Regions from separate parts of the Halomonas sp. OfavH-34-E genome, predicted to be linked through region 4. Evidence: predicted binding sites of a transcription regulator. Region 4 holds the regulator's gene; each other region holds the start of a gene.

Region 1 (3,696 bases), on a different contig from region 4:
CCAGCCCCAGCCGGCGAGCCGCCCCTGCCCAGTTGCCTTCAGTGTCCAGGGCCTGCCGGATGCGCTCGCGCTGAAAGGCCTCGGTGGCCTCCCGCAGCGAGGGCTCTCGATCCAGCACCTCGCCCGCTGGACGATCGGCCGGCGACACGGCGCTTCGAGACGTGTCGCCTTGCGCTGCGGGCGCGCCAGTGACCCGGGCTGTCGCCGGCGCCAGCCCCAGGTGCTCGACCTCGATGCGTACGCTACGGCGGCGAGCATCGGGCGTCCCGAGCACGTCCACCGAGGCCAATGCCAACAGCGAGGCACGTGCCAGCAGCGACTCCAGCTCACGTACATTGCCGGGCCAGTGCCAGGCCGCCAGCGACACCCGCGCGGCCTCGCTCAGGCGCAGGTTGCCGACGCCGAGACGCACCCGGTTCTGCTCCAGGAAGTGTCCGACCAGCAGCGCCAGGTCCTCGGGACGCTGGCGCAGCGGGGGTACCTCCAGCGGAAAGGCGCTGAGCCGGTGATAGAGATCCTCGCGAAAGCGTCCCTGGGCGACCTCCAGGGCAAGATCCCGGTTGGTCACCGCGACCACCCGAACGTCGACATGCTGGAGCCGATCGCTGCCCAGCGGCTGGACCTCGCCTTCCTGCAGCACCCGCAACAGCTTCGGCTGCAGCTCCAGCGGCAGCTCCCCCACCTCGTCCAGCACCAGGGTGCCGCCGTCGGCCATCTGGAAGTGCCCGCGATGGTCGCTGGTTGCCCCGGAGAACGCCCCACGCCGATGGCCGAACAGGGCGCTCTCGATCAACGAGGCCGGCAGCGCGGCGCAGTTCACCACCACCAGTGGCCCATCGGCACGTCGCGAGCCGTGATGGAGGGCATGGGCGATGCGTTCCTTGCCGACGCCGGTCTCGCCCAGCACCAGCACGCTCATGTCGGTGGCGGCGACCAGCTCCACCGAGGCCATCAGCTTGCGCATGGCGCCACTGCGCCAGCCAGTCAGCCGACGTGGCAACTGGCCGTGGTCATCGCGCTGCAGGGCGAGCTGCAGGCGGGCGCCGTCCAGGCGCCGGGACAGCCGCAGGCAGGTGCCCAGCAACTCGGCCGCCGCCAGCAGGCCCTGGTCATCCAGCTCGGCCAGCGCCCCCGGGGTCAGGGCGTCCAGGGTGACCATGCCGATCAGCTCATCACCGTCGCGCAACGCCACCCCCAGGCAGTCATGGACAGGGCTAAGACCGTCATCCAGCAGCCCGTCGTAGGGATCAGGAAGGGGCGAGTCCGCGGCAAAGCGGCAGACCCCCGGCGCCTCGGCGATGGCGGCGAGGCGAGGATGCTCGCTCAAGGCGAAGGTCCTGCCGGCCACGCCCTCGGGCAGGCCGATGGTGGCCACCGGCCTGAGACCGGAGCCCTGCGCCACCAGCAACGCGCTGGCATCCGCCGCGGTGGGGGCCACCAGTGATTCGAGCAAGCCCTGCCAGGCCTCGGCGAGCTCGGGGCCCTGCTCATCGCCCAGGCGCTGCAGCAGGGCACGCAGGCGTCGTAGAAAGCTGACCACCTCGAATGTCCTTTTGACTATCAACAGTGTCAAAACGATAGCACTTGCAGTGTCAGATCGACATGCAATCTCGATTTCATTCGCAAGAGTTACCACTGCCCAGGGCGAATACCGGGACAGAATCGGGTCGGAAACGTGGCCGGGAACCGGGCCAGAAAAAAAGGAGCCGGGTAGCGTGACCAGCGCTCTCGACAAGCGCCCTGTGGATCCACACTGCCCGCTCATTACCCGCTCTGGATCACCCACACTGTGGCAAGTTGGCGCACCTCAAGCGAAGCGGCATATCGCTTGCTCCATACAGGGTACAGAAAGGCGACGAGCGATACGCCCCGACCCCGTGGAAGCACCGCAGGTGTCGAGGCATATCAACCGATGCTCTGTTCACAAGCTGTAGAGAAAAAGTAGGCCCAAACGAGCCAGGCCTCCGACGCGGTGAAGGTTTTTTGCCACAGTGGGAGCGCGCTGCGCCATATCCCTGACAGGAGACGCCATGACCACCGCTGCCCAAGACGCCATCATCGATGCCACCGCCCCTCTGGTCGCCGAACACCTCGACGCCATCACCGCCCGTTTCTATCCGCTGATGTTCGAGCGCTACCCGGAGGTCAAGGCGGTGTTCAACCAGGCCCACCAGGCCGACGGTGGCCAGCCGAAGGCGCTGGCGCGAGGGGTGCTGGCCTATGTCGGCCTGCGCCGCCAGCCCCAGGAGGTCATCGACTCGATGCAGACGGTGATCAGCAAGCACGTCTCGCTGGGCATCCAGCCCGAGCAGTACCCCATCGTCGGCGAATGCCTGATGGCCGCCATCGGCGAGGTGCTGGGCGAGGTGGTGACGCCGGAGATCGCCGACGCCTGGGCGGCCCTGTACAACGACCTGGCCGCGCTGTTGATCGCTGCCGAAGCCGAGCGCTACCAGGCCTTCGCCGATCGCCCCGGCGGCTGGCGTGGACTGCGCGAGTTCCGTGTCGCCCAGATCCAGCGCGAGTGCGAGGTGATTCGCTCCTTCACCCTGGAGCCGGTCGACGGCCAGCCGGTGGCCGACGCCGAGCCCGGCCAGTACATCGGCCTGCGTCTGGCGGTGGACGAGGCAATCGTGCATCGCCACTACAGCCTGTCCGGCAGCCCCAACGGCCGTAGCTATCGTATCTCGGTGAAACAGGAGCCGGGCGGTCTGGTCAGCAACTTCCTGCACCAGCAGATGCGCGTCGGCGACACCCTGGAACTGCTGCCCCCCGCCGGTGAGCTGACCCTGGACGATGGCGACGCGCCGGTGATGCTGATCAGCGGCGGTGTCGGCCAGACACCGATGCTGCCGCTGGCGCGCCAGGCCCTGGCCCAGGGACGCCGGGTCTGCTACGTCCACGCTGCCCGGAACATCGACCACCACGCCTTCCGTGGCGAGGTCGAGGCCCTTGCCCGAGACTATCCGCAACTGCTGACCCGGGTCTGCGCCTACGAGGAAGGCGACGGCGGCGACATCAAGGGCCGCCTCGAGCGTGAGCTGCTGGCCCGCCTGCTGCCCGGCGGCGACGCTCAGTGCTACTTCGTCGGCCCGCCGCCCTTCATGAGCGCCATCGACAGCCATCTGGCAGAACTGGGTATCCCCGAGCAGCGCCGTCACTACGAGCACTTCGGTCCCTCGCGTCCGCTCAGCAACAGCAGTAGCGTCGCCTGAGCCGCAGCTGGCTATCTTGTTCGACGTGTCTGCGCTGCGCCGCCGTCATGAAAACTTCGGTCCCTCGCGTCCGCTCAGCAACACCAGTAGCGTCGCCTGACAAGCACGTCTGACCGTCGCGTTCCACTCAGCCCACCACGACAAGGCCGCGCCCGAGGGCGCGGCCTTGTCGTGTCTTGCGGCGGTCTTTCACCAACCAGAGGCTCAGGCGTGCTGTCGCGCCTCGGGCTTTCTCACCACCATGAAGTAGTAGAACACCCCGGTCAGCGCCAGGAAGAACAGGCTGTCGGGACTGGTGAGGAAGATCAGCGGGTTGCCGTCGGACAGCGACAGCGAGCGTCGGCAGTATTCCTCCAGGCTCGGGCCGAGCACGAAGCCGAGCAGCAGGCAGGCCACCGGATAGCCCTGGCGCCGCAGCAGGAAGGCGAGCACCCCGAACACCAGCGCCAGTCCCATCTGGAAGATCGAGTAGGTAGCCACG
Region 2 (3,696 bases), on a different contig from region 4:
CATCACCGTCAGCCAGCGACAGGTGTTCTCGAGCTGACGCACGTTGCCCGGCCAGTCCACCCGGGTCAGGAACTCCTCGGCTTCGCGGGTCAGCACCTTGACGTCGGTGGACAGCTCCTTGGCCGCCTCGACCAGGAAGTGCCGCGCCAGCCGGGGAATATCCTCACGCCGCTGGGACAGCCTTGGCAGGTGCACGCGGATGACGTTGAGGCGGTGGAACAGGTCCTCACGAAAGCGGCCATCGGCGACCAGCGTCTCGAGGTCCTGGTGGGTCGCGGCGATGATGCGCACGTCCACCTTGACCGGCGTATGACCACCGACCCGATAGAACTCGCCGTCGGCCAGCACCCGCAACAGCCGGGTCTGGGTCTCCGAGGGCATGTCACCGATCTCGTCGAGGAACAGGGTGCCGCCGTTGGCCTGCTCGAAGCGCCCCTGGCGACTGGCGCTGGCGCCGGTGAAGGCGCCCTTCTCGTGGCCAAACAGCTCCGACTCGATCAGATCCCGGGGGATCGCCGCCATGTTGAGGGCAATAAAGGGATTGGCGGCGCGGGGACTGTGCTGATGAAGCGCACGCGCCACACGCTCCTTGCCGGTCCCGGACTCGCCGTTGATCAACACCGTGATATGCGAGTGCGCCAGGCGCCCGATGGCCCGGAACACCTCCTGCATCGCCGGCGCCTCACCGATGATCTCGGCGTCGAGTCCTTCGGGCACGCTGACCGGCCGCTGGCGCTCGCGCACGTGGGCCACCGCGCGTCGCACCAGGGCCAGCGCCTCGTCCACGTCGAACGGCTTGGGCAGGTACTCGAAGGCCCCGCCCTGATAGGAAGCCACCGCACTGTCCAGGTCGGAATGGGCGGTCATCACGATGACCGGCAGGTCCGGGTGCACCTGGCGCACCTTGGCCATCAGATCGAGTCCGTCGATACCTGGCATGCGGATATCGGTGACCAGCACGTCGGGCGGCTCGGCCAGCAGTCGATCGAGGATACCGTCGGCCCGCTCGACCGCCTCGACCTCAAGGTCCGGCTGCGCCAGGGCGCGCTCGAGCACCCAGCGTATGGCCCGGTCGTCGTCGACGATCATTACACGAGCGGTATCAGTCATGACTCATCTCCAGGGGAATCAACAGACGGAATTCGGTGCGTCCGGGCTCGGACTCGCACTCGATCAGCCCTTCGTGCTGGTGCAGCACCGACTGGGCGATCGACAGCCCCAGGCCGCTGCCCTCGGCACGACCGGACACCATCGGATAGAACAGGGTCTCGCGCAGCGTCTCGGGGACGCCCGGGCCGTTGTCGATCACGCTGACGTCGCAGACCAGACGATGGCGCTGGGCGCCCAGGGTGAACTGGCGGCGCGCGCGGGTCCTCAGGGTCATCACCGGGTTCGGTGTCTCGGACTCGACCAGCGCCTGGACGGCGTTGCGGGCCACATTGAGCACCGCCTGGATCAACTGGGCTTCATCGCCGGTCAACTCCGGCAGGCTGGGATCATAGTCGCGCTCGATGCTCACCCGCGGCTGTTCGACCAGCAGCAGCGCGCGTACCCGCTCCAGCACCCGGTGGATGTTCAGCGGCTCTCGCCGACTCACCCGGTTGGGCCCGAGCATGGAATCGACCAGATCCCGGAGCCGATCCACCTCTTCGATGATGATCCGGGTGTACTCCTTGAGCGCCGGCGTCTGCTCCAGGTCACGCTCGAGCAATTGCGCCGCGCCACGAATCCCCCCCAGGGGGTTCTTGACCTCGTGGGCCAGCCCCCGCGCCAGCACCTTCATGGTTTCCTGGCGCGACTGCAGCGCTTCCTCGCGGGAAATTCGCAACAGCCGATCCCGTGGTTCCATCTCCAGCAGCAGCTCGTCAGGCGACAGCGGCGTCACGGTGTAGTCCACCGTCAGGGGGTCTCCACCGGCGAGGACCAGCCGCGCCTCCCGTTGGGTATAGGGATGCTGTCCATCCCGGGCCCGTATCAGCACCTCGGCGATATCATCCTCGCCGCTGAGCCAGTCGGTCAGCGCCACGCCGGCAACCCGACTGGCGCTGACCGCCAGCAGGGTCTCGGCCGCCGGGTTCATCCAGGTCGGTCGCAGCTCGCCGTCGAGCAGCATGACCGCAGTTGTGAGGTGTTCGATGATGCCAGGCGTCATGGGTCCATCCTGATGGGGCAAAGCGCCGCTCGATAGAGGCCGCCACGGCGCCAAGCCGGCATTCCATGGTGGCGGTCCAGGTCTCGGCCTCGAGCAGGCGTCAGACAACAACATTCAAAGCAAGAAGCGGGCCAGCCTTGGTGCCAGTGGCACATTCCCGCCGCGCAGGCGCCAGGACGGTGCTTTTGTCGAGGAGGCGGGTCACCGTCGGCGCACCTACGCACCATTTTAGTGCACCAACCTGGTGCAGGGCAGTCTCGCCTGGATCACTGTCCGCACAAGGCCCGCAGATCGCGGGTCAAGGCGGCGCAGGACGAAGGGGGTTGGCGGGAAGCAGGCGGCTGGCGCGCTGTACGTGGATGACGATATCGGCACTGCGTTGACGCACCTCTCCCGACGGGGCCAGCACCACCAGGCCCAGGCGATGCTCGCCACGCTCCAGATTGGTGAGCCACAGTGGGCCGATGCCGGTGACGCTGGTGGCGAGCACACCGTCGACCTCCAGGCCGAGGCGATCCCCCGTCGCCGGAGGCGGGCTGATCGCGGCCAGCACCTTCAATCTTCCCCCGGTCCCCGTGGGCAACACGCTGTCATCCGCCGGGGAGGCGATGGCCAGGACATCGTGGGGCTGGAAGATATCGGCGTCGCTATCCGGGCCTGGTACTGAAGGCGCCGTCGGCCTGGTGGGCAACGCCACATCCAGCGCAGGGGCGCTGGACAACGGCGGCGGTGCCAGCGCGTGGGCGCCGGCCGAGGGCGTATCGCTGTAGCGCACGACGCCGTCGGGACCGACACTGCGATAGATGGTGCTCGCAGGCACCACTTCTGCCACCGGCAACGCCAGCCCGGACGCTGCCAGCAAGGCAATTGCCATTAGTGATGATCGACTCGGCGACGAGGGAGCGCTCTCACCCCTCTCCCGGCCTGCCCTGCGCGTCCACCGCTGCATCATCGTGATTGCCCTCGCCGACCTTCCCCTGACGAGGATGACGGCAGCCACGACCCGCGCCAAGGGGATCCCTTGCCCAGGCGCAAGGCCCGCGCAAAAAAAATCGGCCCCGCGATCATCGCGGGGCCGACGGAACGCACGAGGCGCTATGCCGATCAGCAGCTGTAGTACATGTCGAACTCGATCGGGTGGGTCGCCATGCGCAGACGCTCGACGTCCTCGTTCTTGAGCTCGATGTAAGCGTCGATCATGTCGTCGGTGAAGACGCCACCTTCGGTCAGGAAGCTGCGGTCCTCGTCGAGGGCTGCCAGCGCCTGGTCGAGGCTCTCGGCCACGGTCGGGATGGCCTTGCCTTCTTCCGGCGGCAGGTCATAGAGGTTCTTGTCCATGGCGTCGCCGGGGTGGATCTTGTTCTTGATGCCGTCGATACCGGCCATCAGCATCGCCGCGAAGCACAGGTAGGGGTTGGCGGTCGGGTCGGGGAAACGCGCCTCGACACGCTTGCCCTTCGGGCTTGCGGTGTACGGGATACGGATGGAAGCAGAACGGTTACGGGCGCTGTAGGCCAGCATGACCGGCGCTTCGAAGCCCGGCA
Region 3 (3,696 bases), on a different contig from region 4:
CCCCCTTGAGCTGGTCGGTGGACTTGTCGTAGTTGACCTTGGAGTAGTCGCCGTAGTCCATCACGTTGGTGGCGGACAGTCCCCCGCCGTACAACCATCCCTTGTAGAAGCTGGCGATGGCGATGACATCGGGAATATAGACGTTCCTGGAGAAGGCGAAGGCTTCCTCCATGCGCGCGCGCACGAAGTTGAGCCGTTCCATGTTGAGTGGCGCCCCGGCCGCCAGGTCGCCGTCGATATTGATGGCGCAGGGCACCCCGCCGACCATGTAGTTGGGGTGGGGGTTCTTGCCGCCGAACACGGTGTGGACCTTGACGATCTCCTTCTGCAGGTCCAGCGCCTCGAGATAGTGAGCGGTCGCCATCAGGTCCGCCTCCGGCGACAGCCGATAGGCGGGATTGTCCCAGTAGCCGTTCTTGAAAAGCCCGAGCTGCCCAGACTCGATAAAGGTCTTCAGGCGATTCTGGACGTCGCGGAAATAGCCCGGCGACGACAGCGGATGGTTGGGGCCGGTCAACTGCTGCAGTTGCGAGGTCGCCCGCGGGTCCGCCCTCAGCGCGTTGACCGGGTTGACCCAGTCCAGCGCGTGCAGGTGATAGAAGTGCACCACGTGGTCATGCCACTGCAGCACCTTGGCCATCATCTCGCGGATCAGGTGGGCGTTGCGCGGGATGCGGATGTCGAGAGCGTCCTCCACCGCGCGCACCGACGCCAGCGCATGACAGCCGGTGCAGACGCCGCAGATGCGCTCGACAAAGGCCCAGGCGTCGCGCGGGTCACGGCCCTTGAGGATGACCTCGAGCCCGCGCCACATGGTGCCGGTGGACACCGCGTTGCGGATGATGTTGTTGTCATCCACGTTGACCTCGCAGCGCATATGCCCCTCGATGCGGGTCACCGGGTCAACGACGATACGCCGTCCGCTTCTGTCCAGATTGAACCCGTTAGGGGTGTTGATCTGCGTCATCAGGCTTCCTCCCTGTTGGCTGACGACTGGCGCTTGACCTGCGCCCGTTTCAAGGCGCTGACGGCGGCGTGGACCGCCACCGCACCGCCCACCCCGGTGGCCACAACGCCGCCGATCTGGTCAGCGTTGGCCTCGATGCCGAACTGGTGCACGTCCTGCAGCCGGGCGTACCAGGACCCCTTGTCCCAGAAGCCGTCTTCGGAGCAGCCGATACAGCCGTGGCCGGCCTGGATCGGGAAGCTCACGCCCTCGTTCCAGCGGATGGTCGAACAGGCGTTGTAGGTGGTCGGGCCCTTGCAGCCCACCTTGTACAGGCAGTAGCCGCGACGGGCGCCCTCGTCATCGAAGGACTCGACGAACTGGCCGGCGTCGAAGTGCGGCCGGCGGTAGCACTTGTCGTGGATGCGCTGTGAATAGAACATCTTGGGTCGGCCGGTGCGGTCGAGCTCCGGCAGCCGGTCGAAGGTCAGCATATAGGTGATGACCCCGGTCATGACCTCGGCGATCGGCGGACAGCCCGGCACCTTGATGATCGGCTTGTCGGTGATGACCTTGTGCACCGGGGTCGCCCGGGTGGGGTTGGGGCGCGCCGCCTGGACACAGCCGTGGCTCGCGCAGGAGCCCCAGGAGATCACCGCCTTGGCGTGTTCTGCTGTCTCGCGCAGCTGGTCGACGAAGGGCCGCCCACCAACGATGCAGAACATGCCGTCCTCGTTGAGCGGCGGATTGCCCTCTACCGCCAGGATGTAGTTGCCCTTGTAGCGCTCGATGGTGTCGGCCAGGGCGGCCTCGGCCTGATGCCCCGCCGCCGCCATCAGGGTGTCGTCGTAGTCCAGCGATATCATCGACAGCACCACGTCCTTGACCAGCGGATGGGCCGAACGGATGAACGACTCCGAACAACAGGTGCACTCGAGCCCGTGCACCCAGATCACCGGCGTGCGCGGCTTGGTCTCCATGGCGTGGGCGATTTTGGCGGTGTAGGCAGGCCCGAGCCCCAGCGCCGCCGCCGTCAGTGAACAGAACTTCAGAAATGAGCGACGCGTGACCCCCTGTCGCCGCATCACGTCGTAGAAGGTTTCGATGGGCTCCATCGGCAACGACTCCCCTGTCGTGGTCCTGGATCTCGCCACCGGCGTGATCCCCTGATCTGGAGGCGGCCTGCCCTCGATACGGCCAAGGCCAGAAGCCGACTCAAAGCCTGCGCGCCAGGCCATCCAGATCGCCTGTTGTTGTTTCCCTCAACTACAGGGCAAGGGCCGTGCCAGATTGCGGGGAGGACGTCTTTTCAAACACTTGGCGCACTTGATGACCACATGGCGGTAGCGCCCTTTCCAGCCGCCTCCGTCACGCCAGCACAGAACTCGCGCTACACGGCACACAGGTGGTAGCCGGCTTTCCAGCGCGCTGCGCTTGCGTCGCCCTGCCCGCCCCGGGCCACTATCAGAGCCGTCACCAGGGCCATTGCCGTAACCCAAGTGCTTGACAACAAGCCGGCAATCCGTAGAATACGGCGCCATCCAAAGGCTACGTAGCTCAGTTGGTTAGAGCACATCACTCATAATGATGGGGTCCCCTGTTCGAGTCAGGGCGTAGCCACCAGATACCGAAAGGCCCGTCGATCACCGATCGACGGGCCTTTTCGTTGTGCCTTCCAATGCAACGGTTCAACACCGACGCAGAAAAAACAAAGCGCCTGGCGGTTGCCCGCCAGGCGCTCTGTTATCGTCGTTTCAGTCTTTCAGCAAGCGCTGCGAGCGCTGTACCTACACCAGTTCGGCGCTGTTGAAAAAGGCCGTCAGTGCGCGGGTCAGGTGTTCCACGTCCTGGCTGCCGGCGGTCTCGCGGATAGAGTGCATCGCCCACTGGGGCACCCCCACGTCCAGCGTCGGCACGCCAAGCTCGGTTGCGGTAATGGGGCCGATGGTGCTGCCGCAGCCCATGTCCGCCCGGGTAATAAAGGTCTGCACCGGCACCTCTACCTTCTCGCACAGATCACGGAACATCGCCGCCGTGGCGCTGTTGGTGGCGTAGCGCTGGTTGGCGTTGGTCTTGATCACCGGGCCTGCGTTGAGGCTCGGTCCGTGCTGGGCGTCGTGCTTGTCCTTGAAGTTCGGGTGCAGCGCGTGGGCGTTGTCGCAGGAGATCATCCGCGAGGACTGGATCAGGCGGATATAGCCTTCCTCGGTGCCCTCGCCGACCTGGCCATTCACCCGCTTGAGCACGTCGGCGAGGAACGGGCCCTGGGCGCCACAGGCGCTGGCACTACCCACCTCTTCGTGGTCATTGGCGACCAGCACCATGCCCTGTTCGCCGTCGGCGTCGAGCATCGCCTCCAGGCCAATAAAGCACGACAGCAGGTTGTCCAGGCGGGCGCTGGCGATCAGTTCCTTGCCCACGCCCACCAGCGACGGCGGCTGCAGGTCATAGAAGCCCAGCTCGAAGTCCAGCACCTTCACCCCAGTCAGACCGTGCTCCTGCTCCAGCCAGGCCAGCAGCAGGCGATCGAGGTCGTCGTCCTTGCCGCCCTGCAGCACCACCGGCGCCATCTGGGTCTGGGCATTCATCGCCTTGCCGTCGTTGGCTTCACGATCCAGGTGGATGGCCAGGCTCGGGATGATGGCGATGGCCTCGGCGACGTTGAGCAGCACGCCCTCGACCCGCGCATCGGCGTGACGGACATGCAGACGCCCGGCCAGGCCCAGGTCACGGTCGAACCAGGGCGCGAG
Region 4 (3,696 bases):
CATGACAATACCGCTCGCCTGACCGACAATGTCACCGGTCATCATCCGCCAGAGCCTCAATAAGGAGCCCCTTCCATGATGCGTCCAAGTCCCGCCCTCCTGCTTGCCCTGGCCCTTGGCCTGGCCGCCGGCGCCACCGGCAGCAGTGTCCTGGCGCTGGAAAGTGATCGCAGCGCACCGATTCAGGTGGAGGCCGACCAGCTGGATCTCGATGATCGCGCCGGTACCGCGGTCTATACCGGCGACGTGCGCATTGTGCAAGGCAGCATGATCCTCACCGGCGAACGCGTCGAGATCCAGCGCAACGACCAGGGACAACTGTCACTGGCGACCGCGACCGGCTCCCGCGCCTACCTCGAGCAGAAGCCATCCCCGGAAGAACCGGTGGTCAAGGGCTGGGGCCGCAAGGTGATCTACCACGTGGCCGAACGCCGCATGGAGCTGATCGACCAGGCTGAGCTGCACAAGGCCAATGACACCTTCGACGGTGCCTATCTGGAGTACTTCCTCGATCGCCGCGTGGTCCAGGCCCGCTCCAGCGCCCAGGGCGTCCAGGGCGAGCAGCGCATTCGCATGACCCTCGAGCCGGAAAGCCAAGGAAACTGATGAAGACTCTCCACGCTCGCCATCTGGCCAAGAGCTACAAGAAGCGTCGCGTCGTCCAGGACATCAGCCTGTCGATCGAGCAGGGCAGCATCGTCGGTCTGCTGGGCCCCAACGGGGCCGGCAAGACCACCTCCTTCTACATGATCGTCGGCCTGGTCAGAGCCGACGCCGGCAGCATCAGCATCGATGATCGGGACCTGAGCCGCGCGGCCATGCACCAGCGCGCGCTGGCCGGTATCGGCTACCTGCCTCAGGAGGCTTCGATCTTTCGCAAGCTGTCGGTGGCCGACAACATCATGGCGATCCTCGAGACCCGCAAGGACCTCGACCGCGAGGGCCGAGAAGCACGTCTCGAGCAACTCCTCGAGGATTTCCACGTCAGCCATATTCGTGACAACCCCGGCATGAGCCTGTCCGGCGGGGAGCGGCGCCGGGTCGAGATCGCTCGCGCCCTGGCCACCGAGCCGGCCTTTATCCTGCTCGATGAACCCTTCGCCGGGGTCGACCCGATCTCGGTGGGCGAGATCAAGTCCATCATTCGTCAACTCAAGGCCCGCGATATCGGCGTCCTGATCACCGATCACAACGTGCGCGAGACCCTCGATATCTGCGATCGTGCCTACATCGTCGGCGACGGACAGATCATCGCCGAGGGCAGCGCCGAGTCCATCCTCGCCAACCAGCGCGTCAAGGAGGTCTACCTGGGCGAGAACTTCCGCCTCTAGACCGCAGGGCCGCCCGACAGCCGCAGTCGCAGTCGCAGTCGCATCAAGCGGCCGCAACACTTGCCAGCATCAGCATCCAACCGCCGGCCCTGAAAGGGTCGGCCTCACCTTGCACACAGGGCCTCCCTCGAAAGAAGCACCTCCCCCCTACCAAGTTGTTCCACATCGACCTTTACACTCCCTCCCACAGGTCAAAAAACACCAACTTGGCAAGATGCTTGCATGTCTGATGACTCGTCGTTAGGGTAAAGCCTTTCGACAACACTGGTGGATCCCGACCCATGGCCCTCAAGGCGTCACTGCAGCTGCGCATTGGTACCCAGCTGACCATGACCCCGCAACTGCAACAGGCGATCGGCCTGCTGCAGCTTTCGACCCTGGACCTGCGCCAGGAGGTCCAGCAGGCGCTGGAGGCCAACCCCATGCTCGAACTCGAGGACGAGTTCGGCGAACAGCAGACCAGGGAAGCCGTGGAAGATGACTGGGCGGATCAGATTCCCTCGGAACTCAGTGTGGACAGCGACTGGTCCGACACCTACCAGGACCTGGGCACCACCCCCGCCGGCAGTGGCGAGGCGCCGGATTTCGAGCGCCAGGCAAGCTCCCAGTCACTGCACAGCCACCTGAGCTGGCAACTGGCGATGCTCGACGTCAGCGACCAGGAGCGCCTGATCGCCGAGAGCCTGCTCGACGCGGTCAACGCCGACGGCTATCTCGAGCAGACACTGGATGACATTGCCCAGGGGCTCGAGCAAGACGGTCGTCGCCCCCCTCCCCTCGCGGAGGTGGAGGCGGTGCTGGTTCGGCTGCAACAGTTCGAACCGACCGGAGTGTTCGCCCGCGACCTGCGCGAGTGTCTGATGCTGCAACTGGATAGCCTGCCTCGCGATACCGTCCTGCTGCCCCAGGCCGGACGACTGGTAAGACAGTTTCTCGAGGCGCTGGCCAGCGGCGACCGACGTCTGCTGAAGCGCCGACTAGGACTCGATGACGACCAACTCGACAGCGTCATCGAGCTGATCCGGAGCCTCGACCCACGTCCCGGCAGCCAGTTCGGTGACAGCGATAACGACTACGTCATACCCGACCTGGTGGTACGCCACACCGAAGAGGGCTGGCGCGTTGAACTCAACCCGGATGCAATGCCCCGACTGCGCATCCAGCCCGACTACGCTGCGCTGATTCGGCGCGCGGACAAGAGCCAGGACAACCAGTTCCTCAAGGACCACCTGCAGGAGGCGCGCTGGCTGATCAAAAGTCTGTCCAGCCGCAACGACACCTTGCTGAAGGTCGGCCGGGAAATCATGGTGCGTCAGATCGACTTCCTCGAGCAGGGAGAAGCGGCCATGAAACCGTTGGTGCTGGCCGATATCGCAGACAAGGTGGAGATGCACGAGTCCACCATCTCCCGCGTGACCACCCAGAAGTTCGTGCACACGCCTCGCGGCGTGTTCGAGTTGAAGTATTTTTTCTCGAGCCAGGTCGGCCAGGATGGCGACGCCCATTCCAGTACCGCCATCCGCGCCATGATCAAATCGTTGATTCAAAAGGAACCTGCCCGCAAACCTCTGTCGGACAGCAAACTGGTGGAATTGCTGGCGGAAGACGGCGTCAATGTCGCCAGACGCACCGTGGCAAAGTACCGGGAAGCCATGAATATTCCGTCTTCCAGCGAGCGCAAGCGACTGCGCTGAGGCCTTGCGCTGCGGCGTCGCTAGCCTAGTTATCGGGAAAGCGCAAGCACTTGAAATTTCGCATGACATCTGCGTCTTTCTGCGTAGCGTCGAGGGGGTTTGCAGGATCGGAAAAAGGGTTACAATCAAGCCACCACCCGAAAGAGCAAGGAGCCTGTCATGCAAGTCAACATCACCGGCCACCACGTCGAATTGACCGATCCCCTGCGTGACTACGTACAAGAGAAGCTCACCCGTGTGGAGCGCCACTACGACAACATCACCAACGTCCAGGTGACCCTCTCGGTGGAAAAGGAACGCCAGCTGGCCGCCTGCACCCTTCACGCCGCCGGTGCCGACCTGCATGCCGAAGCGCAGGACGGCGACATGTATGCTGCTATCGACGCCCTTGCCGACAAGCTGGACCGCCAGCTGGTCAAGCACAAGGAAAAATCCCAAGCCCGCGCCCAAGGCGCCGGAATTCGCTGACTCTCATGACATTGGAAGCCATTCTCCCTCCCGAGCGCACATTGTTCGATGTCCCGGGAGGCAGCAAGAAGAGGGTGCTGGAGTTTTTCAGCACCTTCATTGCGCAGAACACCCCGAGCCTGGACAGCCAGGAGGTCTTCAGTCGGCTGATCGGACGTGAGCGCCTGGGCAGTACCGGCATAGGCAATGGCGTCGCCATTCCC

Evidence for each region. Region 4 encodes sigma-54, which starts transcription at its own class of promoters, with help from an activator protein. Its sites were predicted from a motif close to TGGCACNNNNNTTGCTNT; they were not measured.
Region 1: a site for sigma-54 is predicted at 1,818-1,835, ahead of hmpA (NO-inducible flavohemoprotein). Genes of this name have one in related genera too.
Region 2: a site for sigma-54 is predicted at 2,269-2,286, ahead of glnL (nitrogen regulation protein NR(II)). Genes of this name have one in related genera too.
Region 3: a site for sigma-54 is predicted at 2,217-2,234, ahead of NH448_RS21545 (hydrogenase small subunit). Genes of this name have one in related genera too.

The regions. Positions count from the first base shown of each region.
Region 1 is NZ_JAMXRY010000008.1:35,801-39,496, forward strand. Features, by position in the region: gene norR (nitric oxide reductase transcriptional regulator NorR) at 1-1,540, opposite strand, end outside; gene hmpA (NO-inducible flavohemoprotein) at 2,031-3,215, shown strand; gene NH448_RS05505 (tripartite tricarboxylate transporter permease) at 3,420-3,696, opposite strand, start outside.
Region 2 is NZ_JAMXRY010000020.1:41,558-45,253, reverse strand. Features, by position in the region: gene ntrC (nitrogen regulation protein NR(I)) at 1-1,110, opposite strand, end outside; gene glnL (nitrogen regulation protein NR(II)) at 1,103-2,152, opposite strand; gene NH448_RS10540 (DUF4124 domain-containing protein) at 2,451-3,026, opposite strand; gene glnA (glutamate--ammonia ligase) at 3,257-3,696, opposite strand, start outside.
Region 3 is NZ_JAMXRY010000073.1:6,508-10,203, forward strand. Features, by position in the region: gene NH448_RS21540 (nickel-dependent hydrogenase large subunit) at 1-967, opposite strand, end outside; gene NH448_RS21545 (hydrogenase small subunit) at 967-2,061, opposite strand; tRNA gene NH448_RS21550 (tRNA-Met) at 2,493-2,569, shown strand; gene NH448_RS21555 (M18 family aminopeptidase) at 2,734-3,696, opposite strand, start outside.
Region 4 is NZ_JAMXRY010000001.1:86,979-90,674, forward strand. Features, by position in the region: gene lptC (LPS export ABC transporter periplasmic protein LptC) at 1-63, shown strand, start outside; gene lptA (lipopolysaccharide transport periplasmic protein LptA) at 76-606, shown strand; gene lptB (LPS export ABC transporter ATP-binding protein) at 606-1,331, shown strand; gene NH448_RS00435 (RNA polymerase factor sigma-54) at 1,613-3,025, shown strand; gene raiA (ribosome-associated translation inhibitor RaiA) at 3,185-3,493, shown strand; gene ptsN (PTS IIA-like nitrogen regulatory protein PtsN) at 3,499-3,696, shown strand, end outside.